3 regions of the Arthrobacter sp. NPDC056691 genome follow, and region 2 is predicted to be linked to each of the others. Evidence: predicted binding sites of a transcription regulator. Region 2 holds the regulator's gene; each other region holds the start of a gene.
The links. The regulator LexA, encoded in region 2, represses DNA repair genes until DNA is damaged. The targets are predictions, from matches to a motif close to TCGAACANNTGTTCGA.

Region 1: a site for LexA is predicted at 6,201-6,216, ahead of ACFRAU_RS11600 (LexA family protein). Genes of this name have one in related genera too.
Region 3: a site for LexA is predicted at 3,977-3,992, ahead of ACFRAU_RS24235 (DUF6504 family protein). Genes of this name have one in related genera too.

What each region holds. Positions count from the first base shown of each region.
Region 1 covers NZ_JBHTXX010000011.1:130,624-138,834, forward strand. Annotated here, with positions in the region: gene ACFRAU_RS11560 (hypothetical protein) at 1-236, opposite strand, end outside; gene ACFRAU_RS11565 (hypothetical protein) at 1,162-2,139, shown strand; gene ACFRAU_RS11570 (hypothetical protein) at 2,141-2,509, opposite strand; gene ACFRAU_RS11575 (hypothetical protein) at 2,481-3,176, opposite strand; gene ACFRAU_RS11580 (hypothetical protein) at 3,163-3,447, opposite strand; gene ACFRAU_RS11585 (hypothetical protein) at 3,812-4,024, opposite strand; gene ACFRAU_RS11590 (hypothetical protein) at 4,032-4,358, opposite strand; gene ACFRAU_RS11595 (Y-family DNA polymerase) at 4,410-5,690, opposite strand; gene ACFRAU_RS11600 (LexA family protein) at 5,756-6,187, opposite strand; gene ACFRAU_RS11605 (hypothetical protein) at 6,378-6,671, opposite strand; gene ACFRAU_RS11610 (helicase associated domain-containing protein) at 6,742-7,419, opposite strand; gene ACFRAU_RS11615 (hypothetical protein) at 8,077-8,211, shown strand, end outside.
Region 2 covers NZ_JBHTXX010000052.1:3,631-13,967, reverse strand. Annotated here, with positions in the region: gene miaA (tRNA (adenosine(37)-N6)-dimethylallyltransferase MiaA) at 1-422, shown strand, start outside; gene ACFRAU_RS25215 (EamA family transporter) at 450-869, shown strand; gene dapF (diaminopimelate epimerase) at 866-1,822, shown strand; gene ACFRAU_RS25205 (class I SAM-dependent methyltransferase) at 1,803-2,417, opposite strand; gene hflX (GTPase HflX) at 2,836-4,413, shown strand; gene ACFRAU_RS25195 (ATP-dependent DNA helicase) at 4,406-6,466, shown strand; gene lexA (transcriptional repressor LexA) at 6,526-7,272, opposite strand; gene ACFRAU_RS25185 (LysM peptidoglycan-binding domain-containing protein) at 7,580-7,948, shown strand; gene ACFRAU_RS25180 (histidinol-phosphate transaminase) at 8,055-9,173, shown strand; gene hisB (imidazoleglycerol-phosphate dehydratase HisB) at 9,233-9,859, shown strand; gene hisH (imidazole glycerol phosphate synthase subunit HisH) at 9,856-10,337, shown strand, end outside.
Region 3 covers NZ_JBHTXX010000046.1:26,123-36,459, forward strand. Annotated here, with positions in the region: gene ACFRAU_RS24195 (biotin/lipoate A/B protein ligase family protein) at 1-533, shown strand, start outside; gene ACFRAU_RS24200 (VOC family protein) at 587-949, opposite strand; gene ACFRAU_RS24205 (hypothetical protein) at 1,110-1,361, shown strand; gene ACFRAU_RS24210 (mycoredoxin) at 1,487-1,744, opposite strand; gene ACFRAU_RS24215 (SOS response-associated peptidase) at 1,847-2,596, shown strand; gene ACFRAU_RS24220 (VOC family protein) at 2,605-3,027, opposite strand; gene ACFRAU_RS24225 (chorismate mutase) at 3,042-3,368, shown strand; gene ACFRAU_RS24230 (hypothetical protein) at 3,510-3,896, opposite strand; gene ACFRAU_RS24235 (DUF6504 family protein) at 4,054-4,419, shown strand; gene ACFRAU_RS24240 (DNA polymerase III subunit alpha) at 4,416-7,961, shown strand; gene thrS (threonine--tRNA ligase) at 8,166-10,130, shown strand; gene ACFRAU_RS24250 (HIT family protein) at 10,151-10,337, shown strand, end outside.

The sequences.
Region 1 (8,211 bases), on a different contig from region 2:
TGGCAGGGGAGTTCGACAGCGACATCGCTCAAGGCAGGAGGCTGAATCGTGACCGGCCAAGCCCTCACGAACCCCGGGTAAACGCTCCCGACCACAGCAAGGCTGAGGGCCTCGCCATTCCACGACAGCAACCATAGGTCACCGCATTCCGGGTCAGAGGCTTCGCCGTGAAGCCAGAACTCCCGCGCATCTTCTTTAAGTTGCGCCGGCGCTTCGTCGAGGCTCAGTGCAGTCATATTTCCTCGCATGGTCTAGGGACTTTTGGTTCTACCCGTATTTGTGGTCGTCCCAAAATTTCAAAAGAGATGCAGCGCTGGTTTCCTCTAGCGGTCCGTAGTGAGGACAGAGGGTGTCATTTCCCATGACGCTCGCTGACACAGTGTGCTGGAATCTCAATGACCACCAGCCTGGCTTGTCCAGATTGCAGGCTAGTTCAATGGCGCTGTCTAGGTATGGGTAGCCTTTTGGTGGAGGTGAAGTTGTCCTGCCGACAGAAATCCACAAGCCATCCGGGGTGGGCTGGAGAGTTCCAATGCGGCGCTTCGCTTCATGTGCATCGCCACCGATAAGTACCTCAGGGTGAGCGCCGTAAACATTAGCCGGACGAACAGTCTGATCCTTCAAAAGCCCCCCAGCCGCGCTATCTCAATGTGCTGTCAAGCACGCATGCGATTGTCAATGCTATCAGTGAAATCACTTGAAGCTGGCACTTTGGTTCTTCGAGCCCCGAGGTGACTCCGGAAAGAAGTTCAGAGGTGACTGTTCGACGGTTAGTGGGCACTGGACACCAAGGCCATGAGCCAAAACCTAAGTCCCGGCTGGAAATCTACTTTTGTGCCTTATTCCCCGGGGTGAAGATCGGTTGCGTGCGCCCAATGAGTGCCCCGTAGCCCGGCATTAGTTGCGCATCCCTTATCGCAGTCTGCGATGATTACCAATCGTGCGGGCTTATCGCTACCGATCATCGGACCGAGCGATGTCCGGTGAAGGATGCGCGGCATCTTGCCCATGGGAACAACGACATCTCGACCCTCGTATCGTCTTGTCCAAGGCCCGCCGCGTAGCAAGTGAACCAGTAGGCCGATTCCAGGGGACGAAACGAAGTGAATAGAAGTCAGAGCTGCGAGTTAGCGTTGATTCATGTTGATGAGGAGACGCGTCGTGGCTGAGGAGTCACTTCGGGTCACCTTCGACGGCCCGGGTGTCACAGACGGAACAATCAACGCGCGGCAATTAGGGCTTTCACTAGTCAATCTAGCTGACGCCATTACGTCTGCACACGCAGCAGTACGCAGCGAAGATCTACCTGCCCCAACCATAAACATCCGCGAAACAGGCGAAGGTAGCTTTTGGGTCGACCTCACCGTCCTCGTGGAGGCCGGCCCGGTCCAGTCCGTCATTGAAGCCCTTGCCGGTAAATACTCCACGGCGGCGGCAAATCTCGGCGGCATTGTCGGCCTGACCATTACTGCAATGGGCTTCCTGAAATGGCGAAAAGGCCGCAAGGTCAAGAAAACTGAGCGGCTGACCCCGCACGATGCCAAACCTGATCCGATTACCGGGATAGTTGCGGCCGAATCTGTCAGAGTCGAGTTCGTTGACGGCACCATCGCAACGATACCTGCGGCCGTCTGGGCAGCCTCTGAGAGTGCCAACTTTCAGAAGGCGGCCCGTGACACAGTGAGACCCGCTGCGAGCCAAGGCATTGACTTCATTAAGATCCAACATACGGATTCCGCTTACTCGCAGAATGAAGAGCTCGTTGTAACGGAGACTGAGGTGGAGTACTTCGACCTGCCTGAACCTGAAGCAGCAGTCGAAACTACTTCCAGATATAACGCCCTGGTCAGCCCTAATGCGATCAACTTCGAGAAGGGCAAGAAATGGCGGCTTAGTGACGGCGAACGGTCGTTCCTGGCAACTATCGCTGATGAGGACTTCGCACGCGAGGTCGATAAGGGACGCATCCACATCGGCAAACACGATTCGTTTCGCGTCGAGCTTCAAGAATCCATCACGGCTGAGCGGAACTCACGCCCAAAATCATCCATCACTGTCCTCAAAGTCTTGGAGCACATAAGCGGTGGTCGGCAACAGGAATTCGACTACGAGCAGGTCATGGACGCGGACCTAAACTGAGTCACTGCTCGGCTAGCTTCAAGCCTTCCGGCAGGATGATGTCAGTCGGGGACAGCTCCGGTCTGGCCCGGAGCAGGCGGAGGGGATGTCGAAAGGACCGACTCGACCAGGCGGTGTCGGCGGAGACTTCCACGACCAGAGGATCGACCAGTGTCAGGGCGACGGGTTCCTTGTCCCGGTTGAATCTGTCCAGGGTCGTGCCCTTAACGCTGGCGGGCCAGGGGTGCTGACCCGTCGGCGGTTGCAGCCATCGGGCCAGGTCCCGGACGTCCGGCGTCTTCGGTGGCGTGGACCGGCCGACGATCCGGAGTTCGCCCTCGAGGATCAGTCCGGCGACGACTTCAGAGGGTTGGGTGATCGGTCCGATCACGGCTCCGCAGATGACGTCTACGGTTTCCCTGTGTTTCAGCTTCCAGGAGCGGAGGCCTGGCGTGTATGGCTGGTTGGTGTTTTTGATGATGAGTCCCTCGATCCCTGTGTGGGGGAGCTCTTCGAAACCAGCGGGCGGCCGTGTCGGGGTCGGTGGTGGTGGGGGAGAGGGACAGTGGCGGTTCCCACCCGGTGGCGAGTTCTTCCAAGAGTGCCCTGCGTTGGTGCAGCGGCAGGCCGCGGGCATCGTGTCCGGCCACGGCGAGGACATCGAACGCGACGTAGTTGGCCGGCGTCTGCCGCACCAGTCCGGGGAGGGTTTTCGGGCCGGCGCCGAGGCGCTGCTGCAGGGCGGTGAAATCGAGCCGGCCGTCGGTCCAGATCACGGCCTCGCCGTCGATCACGCACCCGGGAGGGACAGCAGCCTCCAGGACCTTAATGAGGTCAGGGAAATACTTCGTAAGTTCTTTGCCCTGCCGCGACCAAAGGGTGGGCCAGTCATTTTCTCGGACGACCGTACAGCGGTAGCCATCCCATTTGGGTTCGTACAGCAGAGTCCCGGGCAGGGCCCGGGGCATCTTTGTGACGGCCCGGGCGAGGGCGACTTTCACCGGCGGGGCAAGCCCCGCCGGCAGCCCGCTACCGGCGGTGTGATCAGCAGTCCCCATCGAGGCCTTCGAGCGTGTCGACCTCGACGGCGTCCAGCAGCTCGGCGGTGCTGTTTCCGGTGGTCCGGGCGAGTTCGTCGAGGGCGATGAACCCGGTCCGGGCCAGGGCGATGGCCAGCTCCGCCAGGTACCCGGCACCGTTGCGCTGGACGAGGTCGTCCATGACGGCGTGCATGTGGCCGGTCATTTCACTAGGGCCTTCGGATTCCTCGGCGGCGATGCGCAGCAGCGTCAGCGCGGCCAGCCGCGGATCGTCGTACATCAGTCCCATGGCCCCACACTACGCAGCAGCATCCCACTGTCAGTGATGGCCCTTCAGTAGCCACTTTCCGGTCAGCGGCCCACGCCCCGGCGTACCTCGGCGCGCCAAGGTTTCGACGCCGACCAGCTCCCTGAGCAGACGACTGCTCTCCTGCCAGCGTGGGCGTCCAGGACGGCTGAGAATGTTGAACCCTTTACTGCCGCCGCACGGATGCGGCCCCTGTGGCGGCTCCCAGGAGCCTGACGAGCCGGCCGGTTTTCGTCCAGCCGGTCCACCGGCCGGGAGCCGGAGAGCTGCCGGGTCGGGGTCATCATCCAAAGGGCGAAGTAGTTGTGCGGCACTTTCGCCTCCAGTGCCGCCCTGAAAAGGGCCGTCACCCGGGATCCAGTTGGCCGCCGGGCAGGAACTGGAAGCCCGGGCAGAAGGTCCCGTCCCCGATAAAGACCCGAACCAGGGCCGGCAGCACCAGTTCCGGATCCGGCAACACGTCTAGCCGGGCACGCACCTCCTCCAGGGTGGGCAGGCCGAACTCATCGCGCAGCGCCGTCCACATTGCGTTCGGGACCGGGCCGGAGAAACCACCCATTTCTGCCCTAGCTGTCGGTGATGGACGTGAGCAGCCACTGCTCCGACAGCGGTTGGCGGCGGAGTTCGAAGGTCCGCAACAGCGCGGAGGTGCTATACCGGACCTGCAGGCGCCAGTGCTCGATGTCGACGACGTTCCCGATCCCGCGTGGGGCTGTGGTCCGGGTGTCCCACCAGGAGTCGCGGGTGTACCAGTGGAGGGGTTCGGCGGCGACGGGCCAGATCGTGCCGTCGTAGCGGACGGCCAGGGGAGTGCCGGTGGGGGTGAAGCGGACGTCCACGGGTGCGTCGGGAATGTGTGTGGTCAGGGTGGGAGCGTCGGGGGCGATCGTCATGAGGGGAATTGCTCTTTCGTGTGGTGCTGGTGGTCGTGTGTTGGTGGTGGTTTAGGCGGCTTTGACGAGGGGGAGTTCGTCCCAGTGGGTGGTGTACCGGGGGGAGAGCATGTCGCGTTTCATGGTCCAGTCGAGTCCAGTTTTGATGCCGGCGTGGCCCAGGCCGATGGACCCGCGGCCGTAGCGCCGGGTGACGTTCTCCAGGAGGGTGCCGACGCCGCGTTCTTCGTGCGGGTTTTCGAACAGGGACAGGGGTTTTTGGTTTCCGGTGGGGCGCAGGTCGGTGACCATGATCCCGGCGCGGGCGTAGCGGATGCCCTCGGTGATCTGGGGCAGCAGTGCGTGGGCGGCCCTGGTCAGGATCACGGGGTCGGCGGTGGGCATCGGCAACGGCACGCACACTGAGGGGTAGGAGGTGTCTTTGGGGTTGTAGTGGGAGGTGCCGGCGAACGCGGTGAGGACTTTGGCCTGCAGTCCGTGTTTGGCCAGCCGGGCCGAGGCCTGCTGCCCGTAGACGGAGAGGACCTGCCGGATCCCGGCGGCGGTGGTGACGGGTGTGGCGAAGGAACGGGAGAAGATGAGCTGGTCCCGCCCGATGCGTTCCTCCTCCAAGGGGATGCAGGGGGTGCCCTGCAGTTCCAGGACGGTGCGCATCATGACGATGGAGAAACGGTCCCTGATCATCACCGGATTCGCCCGGGACAGGTCAAGGATTGAGTGGATGCCCAGGGCGTTCAGCCGCCGGGTCAGCCGGGCGGCGACGCCCCAGATCTCGATGACCGACAGGCGCCCCATCAGCCCTTCCCGCTCCAGGGAGGGGACGGAGTCCCAGTGGCACACCCCGCCGAAGACGGGGTTGTTCTTGGCCCATTTGTTGGCCAGTTTCGCCAGTGTCTTGGTCGGGGCGATCCCGACGCAGACGGGCACGCCGACGTTCCGCCGGACCGCGGCTTTCATGGACCGGCCCAGGGCCAGCAGCTCGGCAGGGGAGCCTTTGACGCCGAGGAAGGCCTCGTCGATGCTGTAGACCTCCAGCCAGGCCGAGTACCGGCCCAGCAGTTCCATGACCCGGGCGCTGATGTCCCCGTAGAGCTCGTAGTTGGACGAGAGCGCGACGAGGCCCCATTCCTTGGCCCTGGGGGCGAGTTTGAACCACGGCTCGCCCATGGGGATGCCCAGGGCCTTGGCCTCGGGGGAGCGGGTGACCGCGCACCCATCGTTGTTGGAGAGGACGATGACGGGTTTGTGCTCCAGGGACGGGTTGAACGCCCGCTCCGCGGAGGCGTAGAAGCAGTTCACGTCCATGTGCGCGATCTGCGGCATCCGCCGCATCACCGCCGGCCTAGACACTGTCTGCCCCCTGCCCGCACGGCTCCCGTGTAAAGGAAAAGCGCATATTAGACATGGTGCAGGCACCTCGTCGCGACGCCCCAGATGACCAGGTCGGCCAGGGCCGGGACTCGGATGTCCGGGTAGGCCGGGTTCTCGGCCTGCAGCACCACCCCGGCCGGGGTGATGCGCAGCCGCTTGATCGTCAGCTCCCCGTCCAGGACCGCGACGACCACGCACCCGTCGGTGGGTTCCAGTGCCCGGTTCACGATCAGTTCGTCCCCGTCGCTGATCCCGGCGCCCTCCATCGATTCCCCGGTCACGCGGACGACGTAGGTGCTGGTGATGTCCTTGATCAGGTGCTCGTTCAGGTCGATCCGGCCCTCGAAGTAGTCCTGCGCCGGCGACGGATACCCGGCAGCGACCGGCACCGGGGAGACCAGCACCGACAACAATGAGACGCCCGCATCTATCACGCGGGGGCCAATAACAACGCCCACAACACACCTTTTTTCGAATATATGTTCGATAGGTTTCAAGTGTAGCGCCGGGGACTGACAACCGAACGACCCCGCCTCAGATTGCCTCCGATGCAGGCGGAGGGCCGGCCCGGGTTGTACCCAATGGGGACAGCTTTGAGCTGTGCGGTGGGCTCCACCTGCCCCCAACGGGCACAACCCGTTCACCCGCTCAGGTAGGTTGCCGGCCGTCCTTGGGGAAGTCGCGGAGGGTGGCCGCGATCGCCCGGACCGCTGCCGGGTTTTCCGTCCAGGACCCTCCGGCGCGGGTGCAGGCACGGAAGCTGACCACCTTTGACCGCTCTGCTGCCTCGGTCAGCTCGGCCCAGGCGCTGCGCAGGTCCTCTTCCTGCTCGGCCGACAGCGGAGCCTTCGACGGCACCGGGGGCTCGGCCGGGAGGTCTGGGGCGGGTCCGCGGCCGGGGGCGGCCGCTGCCTTGCGTTGAAAGAGACGGCTGAGGCCCATTCCCGTATCCCCCTTCGGTAAACGAGAGTCCACAGCCAGAGTACCAATGCCTGGCGCCTCCGTCTCCGGCTCAGCTGCCTGCGGCGCTGGGGCTGTTGTGGGGTTTCCGGCCACGTTGCCGTCCGGTCCGCCAGCCCGGCAGCAGCTCGTCCAGGGTCCGCGCCTTGTTCGGTTCGAGTTCGCCGCGTCGCGCCTTTTGGCGCTGGACGTGGAGCCAGACGCCCAGGTCGTGTTCCTCGCCGGCCGCGACTGCCTTGTGCCGCGGCCAGTCATTCCCCGCCGCCCGGTACCGGACCAGGGCTGTGAGCCGGTCCTGCCACCTGGCCTCATCGGCCACAGACCGTGGTGGCCGCTGCCAGTCCGGGAGCACGGCAAGCCCGTCACGGTAGGCCGGTGCGAGTGTCCCGGCCGCAGCGTCGCGGCGGCGCCGCTCCCACCAGGACGCCACCATCCGCTCCTTAGCATCAACGGCTGTACGGGTGGGGTACCGGCCGGTTTCCTGGACCAGGGCCACGAGCTCGCGCATCCGCGCCAGCCCCAGCACGCTCACCTGTGGTGCCGGTGTGCCGGCGGCCTGTTCGTGCGCTGCCTGGAGCCCGGGGTCGGCGGCCAGCGCCACGGTCAGGTGGTAGCTGATGGTCGAGGACGGGGCCCTGGTGAGCGCGGCGATCCGGGGGCGGGTCAGCCCGCCCCGGTACATCAGCACCCACTCCGCGTTCGGAGCCGCAGTGCGCCGCCTGGTCGCCACGGAACCATCCTCCCACCTGGCCGGCCCGTGGCCATGGAGGGGTCCGCGTTCTCCACCCACTGGGTGGCAGCAAATCCTGGGGTGCCTTTCCGCCGGGGCCGGCTGCATGGGGGACAGTCCGGGCCCCGGCGTCCTGGCCGGCAGGCTTTGTCCAATGCTGCGGCCCCTGGGGATGAGACAACCCTGTCTCGCCAACCTTGGGGAAAGCCCGGAGCACCTTGGAAGAGTGTTGGCCGTTTGCTGGGAGTAACGCAGGCTCGCGGGGGCTCGCACCCATGAGGGCGTCCACTCCGCTTCGCTCCGTGGCCGGCTGTTGGGTCCAGTGCTGTCCGTCGCAGAGCTCCGGCCATCCCTGGCCCTTCTTGTCTACGACGTTTTTTGGCTGCTGTCCTACGGAGTTTACGTGTCCGCTCCGGCCCGTCTAGCCCCTTCGTTCCTCAGAGGCCCGCGGTCCGGGAATTTCCCTGCGGCGCTCCTGCGTCGCTTCCTTCCTCCGGGAATTTCCCGGCCCTTGCCCTTTGGGTAGACAGGCCTCCGTCGGCCACAGCTCCGCAAGCTCCGCCAGCAGCCAAAAAACAACGGGGGGAGAGGGGAGCTGGCCGGTCACCAAAGCCGCCCCACCCACCCCACTTCTCGGCAAAGAAGGAGCAACACCAAATGAACGCAGTAATCACCAGGACTGTGACCACCAAAGACACCGGCGAAACCATCGACGGCGTCACCGTGCTCGGCAACTACCACATGAATGACGGGTACGACTGGATGGAACTGATCGAAGAGCACGGCTGGGCC
Region 2 (10,337 bases):
TCATTCGGGCGCTGGAGGTGTTCGAGCTGACGGGACGCCCTTTCAGCTCCTTCATGCCAACCCGCGAGTACCACCAGCCGGCCGTCCAGGTCGGGCTGGAAGTGGACCGTGAGCAGTTGCGGGACCGGCTCGCCGTCCGCGTGCACCGGATGGTGGAGCGGGGGCTGCTGGCGGAAGTCGAACGGCTGGACGCCCGGGGCCTGCGCCGCGGAAAGACCGCACCGCGTGCCCTGGGCTACGCCCAGTTCCTCAAAGTGCTCGACGGCGAAGCGGACGTGGCGCAGGCAGCCGAAGAAACGATCGTGGCCACCAGGCAGTTCGCCCGCCGGCAGCTGACGTGGTTCCGGGCCGATCCCCGCATCAGCTGGCTGGACTGGCAGGACCCTGAGCTGGCTGCAAAGGCCGTCGGCCTCTGCCGCTGAGCCCGCACCCAGCACGAAGAAAACCCTGTGACCCTCGCCGTTGCCACCACGCCAAAGCGCTCCTCGCGGGCGGACCCTCTCTGTTGCGATCGCCTCGCTGCTCGGGGGACGCTGTTCTGGGCCGGCAACCACATTGTTGGGGCCGGCGCGGTGGAGAGCATCGACCCTCTCAGCCTGGTCCTGCTGCGCTGGTCGCTCGCCCTGGTTCCGCTGCTGGCCATCGCCCAGCTGGTGGAGCGCCCGCAATGGCGTCAGGTGCTGGCCGGCTGGCCATGGCTGATCGCACTGAGTGCGTTCGGGTTGCTGGGCCACCCTTATACTTTTGCGCAGCTATCGTGCGGTGTGATTTTCGTCGCCGGTATCCTCCTGACCAGCGCCGGCGGTCCGCGCGGAGGATCCCAGCCGTTTTTCTGGCGCCGCCGGCGGGCGGGTAACCTTGAACCATGAATGAAACCCTTTCCGAAACAGCCCGGCCCGCCGCCCCAGCCCCGGGCTCTACGCTGAGCGGACTGCGGTTCTCCAAGGGCCATGGAACGGGCAACGACTTTGTCCTCGTCGCTGACCCTGAGGGCGTGCACGCCATCTCCCCGGAGCAGGTCGCCCAGCTGTGCGACCGCCATCGCGGCATCGGCGGTGACGGCCTCATTCGCGCCGTCCCGTCCCGTCTCATTGACGAGGGCCGGCAGCTTCTCGCCGAAAACCCCGACGCCGAGTGGTTCATGGATTACCGAAACGGTGACGGTTCCCTGTCGGAGATGTGCGGCAACGGCGTGCGCGTGTTCGTCCACTTCCTCCTGGCCGAAGGCCTGGCTGCGCTGCCCGCCGGCGGCTCGCTGACCATCGGCACCCGTGGCGGCGTCAAGACCATTGTCCGCACGGGTGACGGCTACGCCGTCGACATGGGCCCCTGGGAGTTCATCTTCCCGGATGAGGCAGCGGCACGCGCCATGGATTCGCTGGTCAGCGCAGACGGACTCGAGGTGCCGCGGCCGGCGCTGTCCGTCAGCATGGGCAACCCCCACACGGTCGTCGCGCTTGCCGAGCTGTCCGAGCTCCGGGACACCCGGCTCTTCACTGCCCCGCACGTCGACCCGACTCCCGCGAACGGCACCAACGTCGAGTTTGTTGTCCCCGCGGAGCCGCTGGTGCATGACGGCGTGGGCACCGTGACCATGCGGGTCCACGAACGCGGTGTTGGTGAAACGCAGTCCTGCGGTACCGGAGCGTGCGCGGCGGCGGTGGCCATCCGCCACTGGGCCGGGCAGGGCGCCCCGGACGCCTGGCAGGTAAAGGTGCCGGGCGGCGTCGTGGGCGTGAAGTTCTTCACCGTCGCCGGCGGCCGCGAGCATGTTGAACTCAGCGGCCCGGCAACGATCGTTGCTACCGGGACGCTTTCCTGACCCGCAGGATCCTGAACGACTTGGACGTGCTTTCCCGCGTCACCGTGAAGGAATCATCCAGCACCTCCGCCAGCCAGCGCTGAAGCGAATCCGAGCCCAGGTTCTTCTGCACCACCAGCCACGCCGACCCGCCTGGCGCCAGCCTCGGCAGCCACATCTGCAGGAGGGAGTGCAGTTCATCCTTGCCGATCCGGATCGGGGGATTGGACCAGATGGTGTCGAAGCGGATTTCGGGGTCCACGCCCTCCGGCGTGCTGGCCACGACGTTGTTCAGTCCAAGCAGTTCGGCGTTCCCGTTCGTGAGCGCAATGCAGCGTTCGTTGACGTCCACCGCATAGACCCGGGCGTGCGGTGCCCGCAGCGCCATGGTCAGAGCGATGGGTCCCCAGCCGCAGCCGATATCGAGCAGGTTTCCCTGCGGCGCAGGTGCGGGAACCTCGGCCAGCAGGACGGCGGTCCCCTTGTCGATGCCGTCCGGGCTGAAGATGCCTGACGAGGTCTGCAGCTTCCGCGTTTCACCGGCCAGTTCCACTGTGAGGGGCTTGCGGGTGAACGGCCCCGCAGGTGAGGCGCTGAAATAGTGGGCAGACTCCATAACTGGCCAGATTAGTGGGCCGCCCGCCCGATGGGAAACCGGCTAGCTGCGAAATCCGGTGCTGCGGTTCTGCTATCCTTGAACGCATGTTCCTGATTTTTGAGTAGCCGGCTTTCTTTGCCCGCGGCCTTCGGCCGCCGGTACCGGCCCGGGGCTCCCTTCCGACGCGATGCAGGCTAACCGCCTTCCGCCGGAGCGCAGTTGCAAACACGGCGCAACTGCAAACACAGCGCAGCTGGATGCACGCAGGGCAGCCCAAAACAGCACTCGATCAGTCCACTTCCCGCCGGCCCAGCATGTCCGCTGCCGGCATGTCAGGAGCACCTCCATGACCCCTCGCAGTCAGCCCAGCGCGAATACCGCAGCCAAGGGCGGCAATCAGCACTATTCTGAAGATGCAGAACCTTCAAAGGAGACCATGACCAATCAGCATAATTCCGGATCCGAGCCAGCAGCCCAGGACATGAGTCCCGAGGAGATCCAGGCTGTCATCGACCGGATCCTCGCCAAGGATGTCCCGGCCAGGAACGCAGCCGCAGCCGACGGCAGCCGCGCCGACAGCAAGGGTGTCCTGGGCAAGGCGCAGGCCATCTCGCAGCTCGCCGAAGAGCACAGCACGTTCGACGGCGACCAGCAGGACCTCGAGGAACGCCGGGCACTGCGACGCACGGCCGGGCTGTCCACCGAACTCGAAGACGTCACCGAGGTTGAATACCGCCAGCTGCGCCTGGAACGCGTTGTTCTCGCCGGCCTCTGGAGCGAAGGCACGCTGGCTGACGCCGAGAACTCGTTGCGTGAACTCGCCGCGCTGGCCGAAACGGCGGGCTCGGAAGTCCTCGACGGCCTGGTCCAGCGGCGGGCCAAGCCGGACCCCGGTACCTTCCTCGGGGCGGGCAAAGCGTTGGAGCTCAAGGACGTCGTCATGTCCACCGGCGCCGACACCGTCGTAGTGGACGCGGAGCTTGCCCCGTCCCAACGGCGCGGCCTTGAAGACATCGTCAAGGTGAAGGTCATCGACCGAACGGCCCTCATCCTGGACATCTTCGCCCAGCACGCCAAGAGCCGCGAGGGCAAGGCCCAGGTGGAGCTGGCACAGCTCGAATACCTCCTCCCGCGCCTCCGCGGCTGGGGTGAATCAATGTCCCGCCAGGCCGGTGGCCAGGTGGGCGGCGCAGGTGCCGGCATGGGCTCGCGTGGTCCCGGTGAAACCAAGATCGAACTGGACCGGCGGAGGATCCGCACCCGGATGGCCAAGCTGCGGCGCGAGATCGCCGCGATGAAGCCGGCCCGGGAGACCAAACGGGCCAACCGCCGTCGTAATGAAGTCCCGTCAGTGGCAATTGCCGGATACACCAACGCAGGCAAGTCCTCGCTGCTGAACCGACTTACCGACGCCGGCGTCCTCGTCGAGAACGCACTGTTCGCCACCCTGGACCCCACTGTCCGCAAGGCCGAGACCTCGGACGGGGTAGGCTACACGCTGGCCGATACCGTGGGCTTCGTCCGGTCCCTTCCCACCCAGCTGGTGGAGGCCTTCCGCTCCACCTTGGAGGAAGTGGCGGATGCAGACCTGATCCTGCACGTAGTGGACGTGTCCCACCCTGACCCGGAGGGCCAGATCGCCGCGGTGCGCTCGGTGTTCGCCGAAGTGGATGCCCGCAAGGTGCCTGAGATCATCGTCCTGAACAAGGCCGACGCCGCCGACCCGTTTGTGGTGGAGCGGCTCAAGCAGCGCGAACCGCGGCATGTGGTGGTTTCGGCACGCACAGGGGAGGGCATCGCCGAGCTGCTCACGGCCATCAGCGAGTCCATCCCGCGGCCCAACGTCAAGATGCAGCTCCTGGTCCCGTACCACCGCGGCGATCTCATCAGCAAGCTGCATGACTCCGACGCCGAGATCCTGAGCCTGGATCACGAGGAGGGCGGCACCCGCGCCGTGGTCATGGTCCGGGAAGGCCTCGCGGCTGAACTGGAATCCTTCAGCACCAATGACTGACGGGGCGCCCGCCGCTGGTGCCGCGGCCACGGCCGGTGAGCAGCATGTGCTTGACCTGCTCGACCGTGCCGTGGCGGGCATGGGCGGCCAAAGCCGCACCGGCCAGCACGAGATGGCCCGTCAGGTGGCGCGCGCCATAGAAACGGGCGACCACCTGCTGGTGCAGGCCGGCACGGGAACCGGCAAGTCGCTGGCCTACCTGGTCCCGCTCATCGCGCACTCGCTCGAGAGCAACAAGCCTGCGCTCGTTTCCACTGCCACCCTCGCGCTGCAGACCCAGATCGTGGGACGGGACCTTCCCCGGCTGCTGGAAAGCCTCAAACCGGCACTCGACCGGCCTGTGAAGATTGCGCTGGTCAAGGGCCGCGCCAACTACGTCTGCAGGCACAAGCTTGAGGGCGGCTTTCCCTCCGAGGAACCCTCCGAGGGACAGCTCTTCTCGCTGGGCGAGGACACCAGCGTCCCGCACTTCGCCGCGTCGGTGGGCGGCCCCTCGTCGCAGCTTGGCAAGGAGGTGGTCCGGCTCCGCGAATGGGCGGAGCAGACCACCACGGGCGACCGTGACGAGCTGCTTCCCGGTGTCACGGACCGGGCCTGGCGGCAGGTGTCCGTCACGTCCATGGAATGTCTCGGTTCGCAGAAGTGTCCCCTCGCTGAAGAGTGCTTCAGTGAGCTTGCCCGCCATAACGCCACGGAAGCCGACGTCGTGGTGACCAACCACGCCATGCTGGCCGTCAGTGCCTTCGAAGGCCTGGCCGTGCTGCCGGAGTACGACGTCGTGGTGGTGGACGAGGCCCACGAACTCCAGGACCGGGTGACCGGCGCCGTTTCAGGGCAGCTGTCGGTGGCCATGGTCCACGCGGCTGCGTCCGGCGCCCGCAAGCACACTGGCATTACCGTTGACGCGCTCAACACTGCTGCGGCCAACCTCGAGGTGGCTCTCGCCGGCGTTCCCAGCGGCCTGCTTCCCAACGGCCTGAACGACGAGCAGCTGGACTGTGTGGACCAGCTTCGTGAGGCCTGCCGGGCCGCGCTGTCGGATTCCAAGGGGGACAGCAATACAACGGCCGACGGCGGACGGCAGCTCGCGCGTTCCCGCCTGCTGGTGATTTTGGAGCTTTGCGAACGGCTCGTCGCCGCGCGGGAAAACCGGGAGGTCGTCTGGTTCTCCCGGAACAGCACGTTTGATCCGCAGCAGGGATATTCGGCGCCCGACGAGACTGCCCCTGCGCTGGTCAACATCGCCCCGCTGAGTGTGGCGGGCCGGCTCCGGGAAGGACTGTTCGCCGGGCACACCGTGGTGCTGACGTCGGCCACACTGGCCATCGGCTCTGCCTTCGAGCCCGCGGCCGGCGGGCTGGGCCTGGTGGGGGACGGCGCACCGAGCTGGACCGGCGTCGACGTGGGGTCGCCCTTCGACTACCCCCGTCAGGGCATCCTGTACGTGGCAGGCCACCTGCCAAAGCCGGGTCGCGGCACTTCGCCGGAGGCGCTGGACGAACTCGAATCACTCATCCGTGCCTCCGGCGGGGGAGCGCTATGCCTGTTCTCCTCACGGCGGGCCGCCGAGGAAGCGGCCGACGCCCTCCGCACCCGGCTGGATGTCAGCATCCTTTGTCAGGGTGAATCCACCATGACTGCCCTGGTGAAGCAGTTTGCCGACGAGCCCGATACCTGCCTGTTCGGGACGATGTCGCTGTGGCAGGGGGTCGACGTGCCGGGAGGATCATGCCGCCTGGTGGTCATCGACAGGATTCCCTTCCCGCGCCCCGACGACCCGCTGATGACCGCACGGTCCCGGGCCGTTGCCCAGGCCGGCGGCAACGGCTTCATGTCCGTATCCGCCACGCACGCGGCGATCAGGCTTGCCCAGGGGGCGGGACGGCTCATCCGGTCCACGTCTGACAAGGGCGTGGTGGCGGTGCTGGATTCCCGGCTGTCCACGGAACGCTATGGCGGGTTCCTGCGGGCCGCACTGCCGCCGTTCTGGCCGACGACAGACCGGAAGACTGCCGTGGCGGCCCTCGAAAGGCTCGCCGGCGCGCAGGCATAAGGACGCCCCGGGCTGTAGCAGCCCGGGGCAGAACGTTTTGTGCCGACAAGCCCCAGCTGCTACAGCGAGCGGAGCACGGAAACCACCTTGCCCATGACCACGGCGTGGTCGCCGAGGATGGGTTCGTACTGCGTGTTCTGCGGAAGCAGCCAGGTGTGGCCGTCCCGCTGCCGGAAGGTCTTGACCGTGGCTTCGTCATCGAGCAGCGCCGCGACGATGTCACCATTAACCGCATCGCTTTGCCGCCGGACCACAACCCAGTCTCCGTCGCAGATGGCGGCGTCCACCATGGAGTCGCCGGCGACCTTGAGCATGAAGAGTTCACCGTGGCCCACCAGCTGGCGGGGCAGCGGCATCAGGTCCTCCACCATCTGGTCCGCCAGGATGGGGCCGCCGGCGGCGATCCGGCCGACCAGCGGGACCATGGCGGTGTCCATCGCGCTGGGCAGTTCGGACACGGAGCCGCCTGCCGTGCCCACCGCCGGGGCCTTGTCCGCGCCGCCGGATTTGGCCGTCCCTGCATCCAGGGTCAGCGGCATGAGGACCTCCATGGCGCGCGGTCGTTTGGGGTCCCGCCGCAGGTAGCCAAGCTTTTCCAGCTGGGAGAGCTGATGGGTCACGCTGGACAGGCTGGCAAGGCCAACGGTGTCGCCGATTTCCCGCATCGACGGCGGGTAGCCGTTCTCGTTGACCGAGCGCTGGATGGTTTCCAGGATCTTCTTCTGGCGGAGCGTAAGTCCCTTGGGGGTCCGCTGAGACCGCGGGCTGCGCTGGGGAGCCTTGCCGTCAGAGGCCTGTGCTGCCATGTTCGCCAACGCCTTTCCGTTCCTCCCGGCCGCGCTAGCTGGTGGCCGGGAACTTCCGGCCTGAAAAATGTCAGACCCTGCTGATCAACTGCAGATGTGGTTGTTCTGTGATTTCCAACGTAGGCCAGCCATAGGGCTTTTTCAAACATTTGTTCTAGCGAGTCTCGACTTAATTCGTTGATAGGTGCTAAAACTAGGAAAAGCAAAGTTCGAACATGTGTTCTAGTGAGGGCGGTTTTTCAGCCCGATGTTCGAACTGTCTATTCGAACGCGAGGCAGTACAACTTGGTCCAGGAGGGCTCACGCCATGTCAGCTTCAACAGCAATAACCCAGTCCCGCGGAGTGTCCCGGCCCGGTAAGCCGCCGCGCCTTCGCCTCACCCGCCGCGGCCGGATTGTCCTCATCGGGCTGCCGCTTGTCATGCTCGCCGCCGTGCTCCTGTCGCTGACCGGGCTCCTCAACTCGCCGGCCAAAGCAGCGGACAGTGCCAGCGGCCTGTCTGTCACGCCGACGGTTTCGGTCACGGTGCAGCCCGGCGAATCACTCTGGGCCATCGCCGGAAAAGTCGATCCGGACCGCGATCCCCGCGACGTCATTGCGGACATCGTCCAGCTCAACGACCTTCAGGCCGGGAAGGTCATGCCCGGGCAGCAGCTGTTTGTGCCCAACAAATAACTTGTGCCAACAAATAACGCCGGCAAATAGTACCGGCGCGCGGTTCCGTGGGCTTCGGGACCGTCACAGTTTCCGGCCAGCCCTCCGGGTTACTTAAACTGTCTAGGTGACTGACCAGCTTGAGCGACTGAACCGACTGCCCCTGCGGACCAACCTGAGGGGGCTGTCCCCTTACGGGGCCCCGCAGCTTGACGTTCCGATCCTGCTCAACGTCAACGAGAACACTCATGGTGTGCCCGCCGACGTGCAGGCGGCCATTGCCGCGGCCGTAAGCGAGGCCGCCACGGGACTCAACCGCTACCCCGACCGCGAATTCACCGAACTCCGGGAAGCGCTGGCGGAATACCTCGGCCACGGACTCAGTGCGGACAATCTCTGGGCAGCCAACGGCTCCAATGAGGTCCTCCAGCAGATCCTCCAGGCCTTCGGCGGCCCGGGTCGCTCGCTCCTGAGCTTCCCGCCGACGTACTCGATGTACCCGCTCCTCGCCAGCGGCACGGATACCGCCTACATTGCCGGCAAGCGCGCCGAAGATTACGGACTCAGCGCCGAGTCGGCCGCACGCCAGGTGCGCGAACTCCAGCCGAACATCGTCTTTCTGTGCTCGCCCAACAACCCCACCGGCACCGGCCTGGGCCTGGATGTGGTGGAAGCCGTCTACGAGGCGGGCGAGGCCAGCCAGGCGATCGTCGTCGTGGACGAGGCCTACCACGAGTTCGCGCACGACGGCACGCCCAGCGCCCTCACCCTGCTGCCCGGCCGGGAGCGGCTCATCGTCTCCCGGACCATGAGCAAGGCGTTCGCCCTGGCCGGCGCCCGCCTCGGTTACATGGCCGCGGCCCCGGAGGTGACCGACGCCCTCCGGCTGGTGCGCCTGCCCTACCACCTCTCGGCCGTCACGCAGGCAACCGCCCTCGCGGCGCTGCGGCACCGCGAGGCGCTCATGGCCGACGTCGAGGACATCAAGCGCCAGCGCGACCGGATTGTCGCAGAGTTGACGCGGATGGGGCTGCGGCCGGCGGCGTCCGACTCCAACTACGTTTTCTTCGGCGGGCTGGAGAAACCCCACGGGGTCTGGCAGGAACTGCTCGACGCGGGGGTGCTCGTCCGGGACGTCGGCATCGCCGGCCACCTGCGGGTCACCGCCGGCACTGAGACGGAAACCACAGCCTTCCTGGAAGCGCTCGAAAGCATCCTGGCCCGGCAAGCCGCACTTCCGGCCTAAACTTGACCATGGACCAGGTCAGGTCCGCCCCCATCCTTCGTCAAAGGACATCTATCACCATGAGCGACACCGGAATCAAGGCTGCCGAGGCACGGACTGCACGCATGGAGCGTGCCACCAGCGAATCTTCCGTGCTGGTGGAGATCAACCTCGACGGCACCGGAGTGTCGGACATCAGCACCTCGGTCCCGTTCTACGACCACATGCTGACGGCGCTGTGCAAGCACTCGCTCATCGACATGACGGTGAAGGCCACCGGCGACACCCACATTGACGTCCACCACACCGTCGAGGACGTTGCCATCACGTTCGGCGAGGTGCTGCGCACCGCGCTCGGCAACAAGGCAGGCATCCGCCGCTTCGGCGAGGCCACGGTCCCCCTGGACGAGGCCCTTGCACACGCCGTCGTTGACGTCTCCGGCCGGCCGTACCTGGTGCACGGCGGCGAGCCCGCCGGGCAGGAGTACCACCTGATCGGCGGCCACTTCACGGGATCGCTGACCCGGCACGTTTTCGAGGCCATCACGCTGCACGCCGGCATCTGCCTGCACATGAACGTCATCGCCGGCCGGGACCCGCACCACATCGTGGAAGCCCAGTTTAAGGCTTTCGCCCGGGCTCTCCGTGCTGCCGTCGAGCCGGACCCCCGCGTCGAAGGCATTCCGTCCACCAAGGGAGCACTGTGACCGGCAAAGTATTGCGCGAGGGCGCGATCATCGACCCCTCGGCCACGCTGAAGCCGGCCTCTCCGGAGGGCAAGCCCACCGTCACCGTCCTGGATTACGGCTCCGGCAATGTCCGTTCGGCCGTGCGTGCCCTGGAACGCGCCGGTGCCGAGGTCATCCTGAGCTCCAAGCCCGAGGATGTGCTGAACGCCGACGGGCTGGTCGTCCCCGGTGTCGGCGCCTTCGAAACCGTCATGCGGGAGCTCAAGGCCGTGGATGGCATCCGGATGATCGGCCGCCGCGTAGCCGGCGGACGTCCCGTCCTCGGCATCTGCGTCGGCCTGCAGGTGCTTTTCGAAGCCGGAGTGGAACACGGAACCGAAGCCGAAGGCATGGGAGAGTGGCCCGGCAAGGTGGAGCTCCTGCCGGCCGAAGTGGTGCCGCACATGGGGTGGAACACCGTCAAGGTCCCGGAAGGGTCCAGGCTTTTCGACGGCGT
Region 3 (10,337 bases), on a different contig from region 2:
GCCGCGACCTGGGGTTCGAACCGCTGATCCGCAAGGCGGGAGGCCGCGCCGCCGCGTACCACGAAGGCACCCTCATCATTGACCACGTAGAGCCGCACAGCGATGCGATCGCCGGAGCCAAAGGCCGTTTCGCCTTTTTCGGTGAAATGCTGGCGGGGGCCCTGCAGGGCGTGGGCGTGCGCGCCGCCGTCGGAGAGATCCCGGGGGAGTACTGCCCGGGTGAGTACAGCGTCCACGGGTTCGCCCCGGACGCCCCTGCGCACCGGGTCAAGCTGGTGGGCACAGCCCAGCGTGTGGTGTCCGGCGCCTGGCTGTTCAGCTCCGTCGTCGTGGTGGAGAACTCGGGGCCTATCCGCGAGGTGCTCACGGCCAGTTATGCGGCCCTCGGGCTCGACTGGGATCCTGCGACGGCCGGTGCGGTCAACGACCTCGTGCCCGGCCTTGACGTGCAGGCTATCGAGGACGCGGTGGTCCGCACCTACGCGGACTACGCCACGATGGGCCAGGCGGACTTCAGCAGCCTTAGCGCGTAGCGGCTGCACGGGTCTCTTCGGCGCGCTCCGTCCGCGGCCGATCAGGTGGTCTGCTATTCCGTGGCTGCAGGGATCTGGCAGATCATGAGGACGTTGCCGTCCGGGTCCCGGAAGTTGAACCACTGGTCGTCGTTGACGTCCGTGAGTTCCACGCCCCGGGTTGTCATGAACGCGTGGGCCTCGTGGATATCAGCGGCGTTGAAGTGGAATGCAGGAACCTGGAAGACGGCGCCGGGGGAGTAGATCCTGCTGTCCAGGACGAGGCCGGCCCCCTCCATGGGGAGGATGTACAGATGGTCCAGCAGGACCTTCCCATCGGCGGGCACGCCCAATATGCCGCAATACCAGTCGCGGGCTTCCTCGATATCGCTGACGGGGACAAAGACGGTGCCGATCTGCGGGGAAACTGGATTCACAGCAATCCTTTGGAACGCGGGAAGGAGCTCGGACTGGAACGCGCCGGACCGGCTATCGCCGGAAGCGCCGCCGGGCCCGGATTTTTCGTACCCTGACGTGTCGATTTCAAACGCTGAGGAGAGGACGATTAAGGAACAGCCGCTGAAAAGGAGGTCGGTGATGTGCTATTCATCGCGGGCGGATTTTGGCTGGGACACCCGAAAGGATACCGTCCGAAAGCCTGAGGCGCACCGGGAACCGGTGCCGCCGGAAGCTGCGCCCGGGAAGCCGCTGTCTGTGGACCATCCGGAACACCGGAGCCACGCGGACGAGACCAGGCTGTGGGCCTTCCTGGCCCGCCGCAAGGAACCCCGCCGCAAGGAAGCCCACGCCCCCACGCCGATGCAGGACCGGATCGGCGAAAAGGTCTGATTCGCCGGTGGGCGTGAAGCCGCCGGAAGCCTGCGACAGCAACGGCACGGAAACAGTGAAGGCACCGGTCTCCGGTGCCTTCGCTGTTGAATCTTCCTGCTGTGAATCTTGCTGGGGCGTCAACCCTACGCCGCGAGCCTGCTCTTGACCTCGGCTGCGGACGGGTTCGTCGCAGCGGTACCGTCCGGGAACAGAACGGTGGGGACCGTACGGTTGCCGCCGTTGATCTGCTCCACGAGCTCGGCCGTGCCGTCGACCTCTTCGATGTTGATCTCGGTGTAGCCGATGCCCTGGGCGTCCAGCTGTTTCTTCAGCCGGTTGCAGTAGCCGCACCAGGTGGTCGAGAACATGGTGATGGTGCCGTCTTCGGGGGTAAAGTCCACGGGCTCTCCTCGGATTGATATGGTCCTGTCGGTTTCCTTCCCCACAACCGTAACCCGGGCACCGGTATTCCCCAGCCTCTGTTGCAATGGCATGCTGGTGCCATGTGTGGACGTTACGTCATGGCCCGGGCAGTGGGGGACCTGCTGGCCGAATTCGACGCCGAACTTGAGAACGAAACCGAAATCCCGCCGTCGTGGAACGTTGCGCCCACGGACGGCGCGCCCATCGTCCTGGAACGGCTCATCGACGGCGACACGGTCCGCCAGTTGCACGTCGCACGCTGGGGTCTTGTGCCGTCCTGGGCGAAAAGCCCGGCGATCGGCGCGAAGATGATCAATGCCAGGAGCGAGTCGGTCCTCGAAAAGCCGGCGTTCCGCAAGGCGGTGCAGTCACGGCGCTGCGCAGTCCCGGCCGACGGCTACTACGAATGGAAGCAGGGCGAGGGCCGCAGCAAGCAGCCGTACTACGTCCACCCCCGGGACGAGTCCGCCATTGCCTTCGCCGGACTGTACGAGTGGTGGAAGGACCCGTCCGTGCCGCCGGGTGAACCCGGCCGGTGGATGCTGTCGATGTCCATCATGACGGCGGACTCGCCGCCGGCGGGAACAGAAGGCACGGTGTTCGCCGAACTTACGGCGCTCCACGACCGCGTCCCGCTGCCGATGAGCCGCGACACGCTGGCAGCCTGGCTGGACCCGCAGGTCGATGACGCCGCCGGCCTGGTGGACCTCGTCCGGTCCGGCGTGAAGGAGGTTGCCGCCGGCTGGCGGGTGGACTCCGTGGGCAAGGCCGTGGGAAACGTCCGCAACAACTCGCCCGAGCTCATCGAGCCCGTGGAGGCGCTTTTCTGACGCTGCAATCAGACGGTGACCCGGCCGCCGTCGTCCACTCTCCAGGTGGGGTTGAACGCAATCTCCCAGCGGAAGCCGTCCGGATCGGCGAAGTATCCGGTGTAGCCGCCCCAGGGCTGGGTCTTGGGAGGGGCCACGACGGCGGCGCCGGCGGACTCTGCCTGTGCCATCACCTGGTCCACCTGCTCGGAGCCGCCCACGTTGTGGCTGAGCGTGATGCAGGGAACGGCGGCGGGAGCGTCGACGGCGGCCTCGGACTGCATCTGTCCGGCATCCCACAGGGAGAGGATCAGGCCGTGGTTGGCCTGGATAAAGATCACCTCGCCGGGAACCTCGCGGTGGACCGGCCAGCCCAGACCGTCCACATAGAAGCGCCGGGAGGCGGCCACGCTGCGCACTCCCAATGAAATAAAATCGACTCTGGGCTGCATGGTTCGATACTGTCATGATCATGCCCACAAATCACGGAGACGAGAAAAATGCCCAGGCTGACCGGGAACAGCTCGCCGCCGTGCGGGTCGCGGTGGATGAGGTGGACGAGCAGATCGTCACGCTGATTGCCCGCCGTGAGCGCCTGATCCGCATCGCGGGAACGCTGAAGGGCGACGACGCCGAAGTGCGGGCCCCGGGGCGCGTGGAGCGGGTCATCGAGCACGTGCGCCTGGCCGCCGAAAAAAAAGAAATCGACCCGGACATCGTGGAAACCACGTACCGGGCCATGATCTCGAAGTTCATCGAGCTTGAGATGAAAATCCACAACGACAACAGCTGATCAGTTGTCTCTGGCCGTAGCTGTTTCTGGCTGTAGCCGTTTTCTGGCGGCGGCCGGTTTCGGGTCGCAGACAGGCGCGCCGAGGCGCGGGGCCGGCTGATCGGGCTGCTGCCCGGTGCCGCTCGCGGGGGCGCTGACCCTCTAGAGCTTCTCCTCAACGGGCACGCCGGACTGGAATTCCCGCCCGTCGGCCTCGCTGAACGCGGACATGAGGTGGCTCTTGTCGAGCCCCAGTACCGTGCTCATGGGGAAGTTGCCTGTGATGGTGTTGCCCGAGTGCTCAACGCTGCTGAGGTCGAAGTTCTCCTCCGTGCCGTCATGGCTGAAGGAGTAGATCGAGACCGCCTCGCCGTTCATGAACTCGATTCCCAGCCTCCGTTGATGTGAATAATCCGGGGTGGCAGCCACGAGCCCCACCACGAAGGCGCCCGATGCTGGAATGTTGCCGTCGATATCGAACTTGGCCACCAATGTGCTTTCTTTGGCGGCGATGCTTACCTGCTTCAGGAGCGCGTCATTGGAACTCATGGGACCATCCTGCCCTGTGAGCCGCCGTCCGTCCACACCCATCTAGGTTTTGTCTGCGGCCCGGCGTAGACTGGAACTATTCGAATACATATTCGAATCACTGAGTAAATTCTGCTGCGTATTTTCTGCAGGATGAGATTGGTATTCGGAGGCACCCATGGGAACGTTCAGCGAGTCTGTTGACGTCGTCTGCGCGCCTACCGGTGAGCCGGCGGAGCTTCGGTGGGGCGGCAGGGAGTACCGGGTCTGTGCTGAACCCTTGCGCTGGTACGAGCGCCGCCAGTGGTGGGCCGAAGAACGGCGTGCACCACTGGGGAGCGGCCCCGGGCTTGTAGACCATGAGATCTGGCGGGTGCAGGTCATGCCTGCGGGCAGAAGTACCCCGACTGAAGCTCCGGCTGCAGAACCGACGGAACCACTAACCCTTGACCTGGTGCGGCATACCGGCAGCGGACGCTGGCGGCTGCTCCGCATCCACGACGCCCTCCGGCCAAAAGACGCACTCCAACACAAATCAGCATGAGCTTCACTCACCTACACGTTTCCACCGCCTTCAGTGCCCACTATGGTGTCTCCTGGCCAGATGAACTCGCCCAGGCTGCAGCCGCCCAGGGCGCAACCGCCCTCGGGTGCACGGACCGGGACGGCCTGTATGGCACCGTCAAACACCTCAAGGCATGCATGGCCGCAGGGATTGACCCAGTGGTCGGCGTGGACCTGTCGGTGTTCGACGACGACGGGGACCACGAGGGCGGGTTGCCTGATGCCCGGGTTTCCAAAACCCGGTTCTCGGCAGACCGCGTCACCGGGCGTGTCGTGGTGCTTGCGCACGGACGCAATAACGGCGCAGGATACAAGGCACTGTGCCGGCTGATCTCCGACGCCCATGCCCGCACCACGGGCAAGGCCGGGGGAACGGTGCCCGTTGCCGTCACCAGGGCGGAACTCGCCTCCCGCGTCCTGGACCCGGAAACCCTGAAACCGGTGCTCACCGTTCTGTTGGGCCCGGATTCCGACGTCGGCCTGGCACTCGGCGGCCGGCGGTACCTCCGGCCACGCACCCTGTTCAAGGGTTGGCTGGACGCCATGCCGGCAGGAAGCATCGCAGCAGAGATCGTCACCCACCTCAGTGCACCTGGGGAGCCCCTAAGCACGGCCCATGCGGTCCGCATGCTCAAACTGGCCCAGGAGTACAGCGTGCCGGCCGTACTTACCAACGCAGTCCGCTACTGCGAAGAGGACGGGGCTGCCACCGCCGACGTCTTGGATTCCGCCCGCACGCTGAAGTCTCTTCCCGAGCTCTGCGCCGCGCCGCTGCTCCAGCCGAATGGGCAGGGGTGGCTGAAAACCCCGGACCAAATGGTGGAGCTGGGCAAGGAAATTATCCACGCCGCCGGCTACGGGACCGCCGATCTCCAGGTGCTGCTCGCGCAGACAGAGGCGCTCGCGGACCGTTGCCGCATGGACCCCGAGTCTGACATGGGCTGGAAGCAGCCGGTGGTCCCCGAGGCCGCCGTCATCGGCATTGAAGGGGATCCGCTGGCGGAACTGGCCCAACGCTGCGAGGCCGGAATTGCGCGGCGATTCCCCGGCATCTCCGGGAAGGCGGAAGCCGACATGCGCGCCCGGCTGCAGCATGAGCTGAAGATCATCGCCCGCCTTGGCTTTGCCTCCTACTTCCTCACCGTGGCCGAGGTATCCCGCATGATCCTGGACATGGGCGTGCGGGCGGCGGCACGGGGATCGGGGGCCTCCAGCCTGGTCAACTACCTGATCGACATCAGCCAGGTAAACCCCCTCCAGCATGACCTGATCTTCGAACGCTTCCTCTCCGGCGACCGGTCCACGCTGCCTGACATCGACATTGACGTGGAAAGTGCGGAGCGGCACAACGTCTACCGGAAGATCTTTGACCGGTTCGGCTCCCAGCGCGTCACGCTGATGAGCATGCAGAACGGCTACCGCGCTCGCGGTGCGGTGCGTGACGCCGGCATGGCTTTGGGGATGGACGACGGCGATGTCGGCGAGATTGCCAAACAGCTGTGGCGCTTCTCGGCGCGGAAGTTCCGGGAGGCACTGGAGGAAAAACCGGAACTCCGCGAGTTCGCCGGACGGGTGGAACAGCGGAACTTCTCCGAGAACCAGCAGTTGGACCTGCTGGTGGACCTCACCGAACGGCTGGACCGCTTGCCGCGCCACATCTCCATGCACCCCTGCGGGGTGATCCTCGGAGATGCCACCCTGCTGGACCGGACCCCCGTCCAGCCCAGCGGCCTTGGCCTGCCCATGAGCCAGTTCGACAAACATGACATGGACCCCATGGGCATGCTGAAACTGGATGTCCTGGGAGTCAGGATGCAAAGCGCCATGGCCTTTGCCGTGCGGGAGATCATCCGCATCCATCCCTCCAAGGCAGAAGTAGTGGCTGCCGGAGCCCATCCCGTCGGCCCTGCCGGCAACGGACCGGACTACATCAACGAAGGCGGCCTGATCGACCTCAATGCCGTGCCCCTGGATGATGAGCCGACGTATGAGCTGATCAGAAGCACCCATACGCTGGGATGCTTCCAGATCGAGTCACCGGGCCAGCGGGAACTGGTGGGCAAGATGGCCCCGCGTGAATTCAACGACCTCATCATCGACATCTCACTGTTCCGCCCCGGCCCCATGAAATCGGACATGGTGCGGCCCTTCCTCGAACACAGGCACGGCTTCGCGCCGGAGACCTACCCGCACCCGGACCTGAAACCGGTACTTCAGGAAACCCACGGGGTGACGGTCTTCCATGAGCAGATCCTGCGGACCTTTGACGTGATGACAGGCTGCGGGCTGGCAAAAGCCGACGAGTTCCGCAGGGCCCTGGGCAACGAAGTGAAGGAAGGCCAGGTTGAGGAGTTTTTCCGCCGCGAGGCAAAAGCCAGGGGGTATGAGCCGGACATCGTGGACAAGGTCTGGGGCACCCTGAAATCGTTCGCCAGTTTCGGGTTCTGCAAAGCCCACGGCGCCGCCTTCGCCGTGCCCACTTACCAGTCGGCCTGGCTGAAGGCCCACCATCCGGAGGCGTTTCTCGCGGGCCTGTGGGAACACGATCCCGGGATGTACCCCAAGCGCCTTCTCGTTGCCGAAGCCCGCCGCATGGGCATCCCCATCCTTCCGCTGGACATCAACCGCAGCGGGGCTGAGTACAGGGTGGAGCGGGTCGCGGACGGCCCCGGCCAGGGAAAGCTGGGCATCCGGCTGAGCCTCAATGGCATTTTCGGGCTGTCCGGTTCTGAACTGAAGCGGATCGTTGCCGGCCAACCCTATGACTCCCTGGCGGACCTGCGGGCACGCTCCAGGCTGAGCAAACCCAGCATCAAGCGGCTCGCCCAACTGGGTGCCTTTGACGCACTGCACCGGGAATCAGGCGGGACAGCCAACCGGGCAGACCTTGTCCACCACCTGCAGAGCCTGCAGAGCAAGCCGGCAAAGAAAGGCGCCGACATCATTGAGGGTCAGCTCGCGCTGCCGCTTGGGGATGTCGAACTGCGGAACGTTAAGGCAGGGCTGCCGGAGCCCACCACTGTGGAGAACGTCCGGGCGGAACTTGACCTGATGGCGGTTGACGTCAGCGAACACCTGATGTCCAGCCACCGGCCGCTCCTGGACCGGCTTGGCGTCACCACGGCCGACAAACTGCTGGGGCTGCGCAACGGCACGGAGGTCCTGGTGGCCGGCGTCCGGATCGCCACCCAGACCCCGCCCATGCGCGGCGGCAGGCGGGTGGTCTTCATCAGCATCGACGACGGCACCGGATGTGTGGATTCAGTGTTCTTCCACGAGGCGCAGGAACATGCCGGTCCGCTGCTGTTCGGCACCCGGCTGCTGCTGATCAGGGGAACCACCCGGCGGACCGGTCCGCGCGGCATCAGCCTCAGCGCCAGCATGGCCTGGGACCTCAGCCAGGTGGACACCCTGCCGTTCCCTGAAGGCGGCGGTGAGCCTGCCGGCCAGGAGGACATCAGGCAGCCGGGACCCCTGGAAGGCATCAGCAGGAACCTGGCCATCACAGGCCTGGGAAGCTGACCCGCCATCCCGGTTTCCATTTAGTGTCCGCGGTGTTCCACCTGGCCGCCGCCGTGGCGCTTTGGCTCGCCACTTGAGCAACAGATAACATTGACGAGGCTGGCTGTGGTCCCCGTACGCCACAAGCTACGAAGCCTGAACTTTGAATAGGAGACACCCGTGTCAGATGCCCAGCAGATCACCCTCATCGTCGATGGCGAAGAAATGAAGGTGACTACCGGGACCACCGGCGCGGAACTCTTCTTTGAGCGCCGCGACGTCGTTGTGGCCCGTGTCGACGGCGAACTCAAGGACCTGGACCAGCCCCTTCCCGAGGGTGCCGAGGTTGAGGGCGTCACCATCGATTCCCCCGACGGGCTCAATGTGCTGCGCCACTCCACCGCCCACGTCATGGCCCAGGCCGTGCAGCAGCTGCGCCCGGATGCAAAACTCGGCATCGGTCCCTACATCACTGACGGGTTCTACTTCGATTTCGACGTCGAGGAGCCCTTCACCCCGGAAGACCTGAAGACCCTGGAAAAGATGATGCTCAAGATCATCAACCAGAACCAGAAGTTCGTCCGCCGCGTGGTGTCCGAGGAGGAGGCCCGCGAGGCGATGAAGGACGAGCCGTACAAGCTCGAACTCCTGGGCAAGAAGAACGACGCCGCAGACGCCGGTGAAGGCGTCAATGTCGAAGTGGGCGCCGGCGACATCACCATCTATGACAACGTCGACCGCAAGAGCGGGGACAGCGTCTGGTGCGACCTGTGCCGCGGCCCCCACCTGCCCAACACCAAGCTCATCTCCAACGCCTTCGCGCTGACCCGGTCCTCGGCCGCGTACTGGCTGGGAAACCAGAACAACCAGCAGCTGCAGCGCATCTACGGCACCGCTTGGCCCACCAAGGACGCCCTGAAGGCCTACCAGGAGCGCATCGCCGAGGCCGAGCGCCGGGACCACCGGAAGCTCGGCGCCGAGCTGGATCTGTTCTCCTTCCCTGACGAGCTGGGCTCGGGCCTGCCGGTCTTCCACCCCAAGGGCGGCATTATCCGCAAGGCCATGGAGGACTATTCCAGGCAGCGCCACGTGGACGCCGGCTACGAGTTCGTCTACACGCCGCACATCACCAAGGGGCACCTCTACGAGGTATCCGGCCACCTCGACTGGTACCGGGACGGCATGTTCCCCGCGATGCACATTGACGCGGAACTGAACGAGGACGGCACCGTGCGCAAGCCCGGCCAGGACTACTACCTGAAGCCGATGAACTGCCCCATGCACAACCTGATCTTCCGTTCCCGAGGCCGGTCCTACCGCGAACTGCCGCTGCGGCTGTTCGAATTCGGCTCCGTCTACCGCTACGAGAAGTCCGGCGTGGTCCACGGCCTGACCCGCGTGCGGGGAATGACACAGGACGACGCCCACATCTACTGCACCCGCGAGCAGATGAAGGACGAGCTCACCACCACGCTGAACTTCGTCCTCGGCCTGCTCAAGGACTACGGCCTGGACGACTTCTACCTCGAGCTGTCCACCAAGAACGAGGACAAGTTCGTCGGCGACGACGCCACCTGGGAGGAAGCCACCCGCACCCTGGCCGAAGTGGCAGAGGCCTCCGGGCTGGAGCTCGTTCCGGACCCGGGCGGAGCCGCGTTCTACGGGCCCAAGATCTCGGTCCAGGCGAAGGATGCCCTGGGACGGACCTGGCAGATGTCCACGATCCAGCTCGACTTCAACCTGCCTGAGCGCTTCGAACTGGAGTTCCAGGCCGCCGACGGCACCCGCCAGCGCCCGGTCATGATCCACCGGGCCCTGTTCGGCTCAGTGGAGCGGTTCATGGGCGTCCTCACCGAGCATTACGCCGGTGCCTTCCCGGCCTGGCTTGCTCCCGTGCAGGTGGTGGGCATCCCGGTGGCGGAGGCCTTCAACGACTACATGTTCGACGTCGTCGACAAGCTCAAGGCTGCCGGCATCCGCGCCGAGGTGGACATCTCCTCGGACCGCTTCCCCAAGAAGATCCGCACGGCCAGCAAGGACAAGATCCCGTTCGTGCTGATCGCCGGCGGTGAGGACGCCGAAGCCGGTGCCGTCTCCTTCCGGTTCCGGGACGGCAGCCAGGACAACGGCGTGCCCGTTGCCGAGGCTGTCCAGCGGATCGTGGACGCCGTCCGCAACCGGACCAGCTAGCCGCGGCGGAGGGGGCACACGTGCAGGAGAACACAGGGTCGGGCTATCCGGGCGACGCGGAAGTAACGGACGATTTTGGCCTCGCCGGCGTTCCGGATGCCTTCCAGCGGCTGTGGACTCCGCACCGTATGGCCTACATCAAGGGCGGGCAGCACCAGTTCAAGGACCAGGACGACTGCCCGTTCTGCATTGCGCCCGCGCGCAGCG